DNA from 2 places in the Sporofaciens sp. SGI.106 genome. Region 1 is predicted to be linked to the other one. Evidence: predicted binding sites of a transcription regulator. Region 1 holds the regulator's gene; the other holds the start of a gene.
The links. Region 1 encodes Rex, which represses fermentation and respiration genes when NADH is low (regulators of the CRP and FNR family bind a similar motif). Its sites were predicted from a motif close to ATTGTTAANTANTTAACAAT; they were not measured.
Positions count from the first base shown of each region.

Region 1 (3,151 bases):
TCAGTTTAAAGACGTCGTCGCCTGTAAACAGAAATGCTGCCAGCATATTACGAATCTGGGTGTTGGTAAGAGAGGGGTAATCATCGGATATTTCCTCAAAAATGGTCTTGTCCATGTGAAGGACGTGATGCTCCTGGTCGTAATATCCGATTTTGACGTTCGTTCCCAGGGTAAATGTACCGCTGTCTGCCGGAAGTACCTGATTCAGTATCTTGAGCAGTGTGGTCTTTCCCGTTCCATTATCACCGATTATTGCTACGTGTTCCCCGCGTTTAATCTCGAAGCTTATATTGGAAAATAATGTCTGCGGCGGAAAGGATTTGCTCAAATTCTCTACAGAGAGTACATCATTACCGCTTACACAGGAAGGCTCAAGTGTCAGGTGGATTTCACTGTGGATTTCTGCAGGTTTCTCCACCAGAGTCATTTTGTTCAGCATTTTTTCACGGCTTTCTGCCCGCTTAATAGATTTTTCCCGATTGAAGGAGCGCAGTTTTTCGATGACGGCTTCCTGATGTTTGATTTCCTGCTGCTGGTTTAAATATTCTTTCAGTCTGGCATCCCGGATCATCTGTTTCTTCTGTGCGAAGGCTGTGTAATTTCCGGGGAACATCATGATATTTCCCAGTTCGATTTCAATGACCTTTGTTACGACACGGTCCAGAAAATAACGGTCATGGGATACAATGAGAACGGCGCCCGGGTAATTCAGAAGATAAGTCTCCAGCCATGCAATAGAATTCAGATCCAGGTGGTTGGTAGGCTCGTCCAGAAGAAGGACATCCGGGCGTGTCAGCAATAATTTACCCAGCGCGACACGGGTCTTCTGACCGCCGGAGAGGGTGTCGACCGGTTTCCCAAATTCAGACTCTTCAAATCCCAGTCCTTTCAGTACTCCGGTAATCTCGCTTTCGTAAGCGTATCCATTTTCCCGCTCAAAGGTATCTGTCAGCCGATGATAGGTGGTAAGTCTGTCTTCCAGCTCCTGTCCGGACAGAGATGATAATTCCTCTTCAATAGAGCGGATCTGACGCTCCATCTCGATGACATCTGCCTTGGCAGTTTTTACTTCTTCGTAAATCGTATGACCGGTAGTGACTTCCTGGTGCTGGGACAGATATCCGAGAGTCTTTCCTTTGGCAAGAGTGACAGAACCGTCATCCAGGGAAAGTTCCCCCACGATCATCTTAAGAATCGTGGATTTGCCGGCACCATTGAGACCCACCAGTGCTGCTTTTTCGTGTTCTTCTATATGAAAAGAGCCATGTTTTACAATGACTTCTTCTCCAAAAGCTTTTTTGATGTTATGGCATGATAAAATCATGGCATGACCTCCTAAACCTAGTATTACTCACAATAATTATAACGAAATTTATGCAAAATACAACTAAAAGTTTGACTTTGAGTTGACAATTCTATATAATATTATGAAGAGAAACAAATCGGGAAGGTGAGACTAGTGGAAGAAAGAGAAATTTCTCAGGCTGTAATACGAAGACTTCCAAGATACTATCGCTATTTGGGCGAGTTGCTTGAAAATGGTGTAGAACGTATTTCCTCAAATGAGCTGAGTAAGCAGATGAAGGTGACGGCATCCCAGATTCGACAGGATCTGAATAATTTTGGTGGATTTGGACAACAGGGATACGGATATAATGTAAAATATTTATACACGGAGATCGGGAAAATCCTGGGGCTTGAGAAGAACCATAATATGATTATTATCGGAGCCGGTAACCTGGGACAGGCTCTGGCAAATTATGCGGCATTTGAAAAGAGAGGATTTGTTCTGAAAGGGATATTTGATGTAAATCCTACCCTTGCAGGTGTGTCCATTCGTGGTGTTCCGATTCGAATGATGAGTGAATTGAGAGAGTTTATAGGCAAAAATGATATTGAGATTGCCGCACTTACTATACCGAAGGCAAAAGCGATTGACGTTGCAAATGAACTGGTAGAGCATGGAGTCAGAGCAATCTGGAACTTTGCTCATACAGATTTGAATCTGCCGGAACATGTCATTGTTGAAAATGTTCATCTGTCAGAGAGTCTGATGAGGTTATCCTATAATATCAGCCGATATAACGAGGAGCATAAAACAGAATAGAGTGAGTCTTGAAACGAAAGTGGGACGTGTAATGTCGGTCTGTGCTGTGCAGGCTTTCTTTACACGTCTTTTGCGTATAGTCAGGCTGAAAATAAGAGGAGGAAAAGAGATATGATATATTTACCGGATGGAAATCAGATGAAGGAGGCGGACCGCCACACCATCTGTGATCTTGGGATTCCATCTCTGGAACTGATGGAGCATGCAGCAAGAGCCTGTGTGGAAGTTATGGAAGATCGAAAAACAGATCTGTCAGATGTGTGCATTGTGTGTGGCTCCGGCAATAATGGTGGAGATGGATTTGCGATTGCAAGGATGCTGCTGGAGAAAGGATATTCTGTTAAGGCGGTTCTGGCGGGACGCATGGAGAGCAGGACCCCGGAGACAGTGTATCAGATGGATTTGTTTGAAAAAGCAGGAGGAACAGTCAGTGAATGGAAATCCGGAAAATATAGTGTCATAGTAGACGCCTTATTTGGCGTAGGATTGAATAGAGATATAGAGGGAAGATATGGCGAGTTGATTGAAGAGATGAATCAGGCAGAGGCAGTCAGGTTTGCCGTGGATGTGCCGTCGGGAATCAGTGCGGCAGACGGAAGAATACTGGGGCATGCATTTCATGCAGATGTGACAGTAACCTTTCAGAGGGGAAAACTGGGGCTCTATATGGATCCGGGACGGCAGATGGCCGGTGAGGTAATCGTAACGGATATCGGTATCAATACAGAATGCCTGGATGAGGATATTCATACAGTCTGTGCCCTGGAGGAGAAGGATATTAAGAAAATGATGCCGGAGCGCAGGGAAGATTCCCATAAAGGAACCTATGGAAGATTGCTTGTGATTGCAGGCAGTAAGGGGATGGCGGGAGCAGCCTGGCTGAATGCATATGCGGCATATATGACAGGCGCCGGACTGGTGCAGATCTACACGGCAGAAGAAAATCGAATGATTCTTCAGCAGCTCCTTCCGGAAGCAATTATAACGACTTATGATTTGTTCGATGAGAGAGAGTTAATTTCCCTGCTCCGATGGGCAGATACA
Region 1 covers NZ_JBNPMZ010000001.1:73,753-76,903, forward strand. The annotation lists gene ACQRCC_RS00320 (ABC-F family ATP-binding cassette domain-containing protein) at 1-1,324, opposite strand, end outside; gene ACQRCC_RS00325 (redox-sensing transcriptional repressor Rex) at 1,460-2,107, shown strand; gene ACQRCC_RS00330 (NAD(P)H-hydrate dehydratase) at 2,219-3,151, shown strand, end outside.

Region 2 (3,151 bases), on a different contig from region 1:
ATGCAAAGAGCATAATGCTCCGGGACGCCTGATTCCGGTACCCAGGGCAATTTCCGCGGGCTGTGGATTGTCATGGTGTGCGGATCTGGCAGACAGAGAAGAAATTCAGGCTGTAATGGCGCAGGTGGGAATCCAGGAAGAAGAGATGCACGAGTGCATGGTTTAAAGTGAATAATGTGAAATGAAAAAGCTTTCTGTTTAAAACCGGGATTCGATAGTAGAATCCGGAGAATAAGCAGAAAGCTTTTTTGGCGGATCGGTTAATTCCATTTTTTTATACTCCTTCTACAAATGTGTCCAGAACGTGCGGGAGAAGTTTGTCGCTGTATTCTGTCAGAGAAAATTTCCCCTTGAACAGTGCCCAGTCATAAAGTAGTGCCCGCTCGTACATGGCATAAATGTTCATCAGCTCCTCGGCTGAGGACGTATTAGCAAACTCGCCGCTATCCAGACCCTGACTTATTATTTCTGTTATCCATTTGAAATAATAACGCTTGTGATCAGACAGGGATTTTTTATCCTTTGTCGTAAGCTGGGAAGAATAGAGAAAAGCCAGGAGCGAGATGTCCACGCTGGTCTCAATCATATAAAACAGCTCGTGGTTCAAAAACAACAGCTTGTCATAAGCAGAAAGTTCGGGATTGATGACACCGGCCAGTTCCTCATACTTTTCGTCAAAAAGATAAGATAAGGAATTGAGCAGAGATTCTTTGCCTTTAAAGTAATGATAAAAGGTCCCTTTTGATGTTTTGGATGCCGCAATGATGTCTTCTATGGTAGTTTTGTCATAGCCGTTTTTGAAAAACAGATTCCAGGCTGCTTTTACAATCCGGCTTTTGGTTGATTGTCTTTTTCTTGGCATCTGAGTCATTCCCTCCTGTTGTGATATAAAAAGGAGACAGATTGATTCTAATCTGCCTCCTGTTGAAAGTCGGTTTAATTGTGACCTAACCTACCTGGAAACCATATTTCAATGGATCTTCCGGATCGATGAGGTATGTAGCAACACCTGTCAGGTAGCAGCTTCCTGTAATCATCGGGATTACAGCATCGTAGTCGCCAACCTTAGCGGTTTCTTTGATAACGCCTTTGAATAAGGAACCGATAAAGCTTTCGTAGATGAATTCTTCGCCAACTTTAATCTCTCCCCAGTGATGCAGGGTAGCAAGTTTTGCACTTGTACCTGTTCCGCAAGGTGAACGGTCAGCCATAGCATCTCCGAAGATAACTACGTTTCTCATAGTTGCTTTGTCAGGATTCGGTGTTGGTCCATAGAACTCAACAAGGTCAACAGTATCAATGTCAAGAAGAGGATGTTTAACAGGGATTTCCTTATTAATAATATCAAGCATCTTCATTCCGAGTTTGGTATATTCCGGAACAGTTTTCGGATTGATTTCTCCGATATCCAGTTTTGTGGTGTCTACAAGAGCGAAGAAGCTTCCTCCGAAGGAAATTGTAAATTCGATCTCTTTTCCGTCGATTGTTACTTTCTGGTTCTCTTTGTAAACGAATGCCGGTACGTTTGTAAGAGTAACACTTTCTACTTTTCCGTTCTTAACAATAGCTTTGGTGCGGATAAGTCCGGCAGGAGCCTCGAGAATAACTTCGTTCTCTCCTTCGTGGGATTCTACCAGACCAGCTTCGACTGCAACTGTTACTGCACCGATTGTACAGTGTCCGCACATGTTCAGGTATCCGCCTGTATCCATGAACATAACACCGAACTGAGCTTCTGGATTAACCGGCTCACAGAGGAATGCACCGAACATATCGTGATGTCCTCTTGGCTCAAACATCAGAGCGGTACGAACATGGTCATAATTCTTCTCCATCCATTTTTTCTTTTCGATCATAGTGTTTCCTTCCGGCTCCGGGAAACCTCCGATGACGATTCGGCAGAATTCACCAACTGTGTGGGAATCAACTACCTGCAATGCACCTTCGAAACGGTCGAAATTCACATTTGCTTTCAATTCCATAGCTTGAAAACCTCCTTTTAAAAGATATTTGTTATAGATTATTATAGAAAAAATCTATAATTATTTATAAAAACACATTGAAAACCCCATGCTTTCTTTGTGCCTTTTTCTATGGAACAAGATGAATAGTGTTGATTTTTTAACAATTATATAGTAAAAAAATATTGCCTGATAAACACTCTTTTAACAAACTAGAATGCGTTCTAGTACGTGTTCTAGTATTGCGTTCATTTTTATATAAATCATTATGAGCTAAAACCCTTGAAAAGTCAATGATTTTTTGATAATATAAAAGTAACAAAAAGCTATTGAAATATAAAATAAACTGTGTTATTGTTAAAAATGTGATAAGAATAAATATGGGGGTAGATGGGTGACTGGTGTGCCTCCTAGTCTTCAAAACTAGTGTGGGGCGTTAAGAGCGTCCCGGGTGGGTTCGATTCCCACATGCCTCCGCCAAAAAAGAAATAATGAATGTTAAAAAAATCGCAGACTGCTTTGCTTATGGGGTCGTGTTATAGAGATAATCAATAAATGTCAACACGATGCAGGGCGCTATGGGGGTCTCGACAAGATATTAATGGATAAATTATAGAATACGGGGAATAAGTAAACGAGATGGAATGTTTCGTTTTTTACTTATATAAAAAAGAAAAGGAGAATTATGTCATGGGAAATGTACAGATTTTGTTACGTCAGCACGTAGGTGCTCCGTGTGCTCCGTGCGTTGAGGTTGGAGCAGATGTAAAAAAAGGTACTCTGATCGCTACTCCTACAGGACTTGGAGCAAATATCTTCTCTAGCGTTTACGGAAAAGTAGCTGAGATTACAGAGGATCGTATCATTATCGAGATGGCAGATGAGCAGCCGGACGAGTTCGTTCCGATTGATGTACCGGCTGATGCAAGCAAGCTTGATATGGTAAAAGCAGCTGGTGTTGTTGGTATGGGTGGTGCAGGCTTCCCTACAGGAGTCAAGCTTAACATCAACCTTTCTGAAACACCTCTTGGGGAGATGAATCCGGAGATCAATCCAGAGATCGATGATGTGAAAGAACCGGGTAAATACAGTTATATTCTGGTAAATGCTGCAGAGTGTGAGCCGGGACTTGAACACAACATCAGACAGCTTGAAGAACAGTGTGACAAATGCCTTCAGGGTGTAAAATA
Region 2 covers NZ_JBNPMZ010000007.1:106,231-109,381, reverse strand. The annotation lists gene ACQRCC_RS07490 (DUF3343 domain-containing protein) at 1-166, shown strand, start outside; gene ACQRCC_RS07485 (TetR/AcrR family transcriptional regulator) at 275-862, opposite strand; gene ACQRCC_RS07480 (proline racemase family protein) at 948-1,982, opposite strand; tRNA gene ACQRCC_RS07475 (tRNA-Sec) at 2,344-2,441, shown strand; gene ACQRCC_RS07470 (proline reductase-associated electron transfer protein PrdC) at 2,652-3,151, shown strand, end outside.
Region 2: the regulator Rex is predicted to act here: its motif matches at 2,110-2,129, upstream of ACQRCC_RS07480 (proline racemase family protein).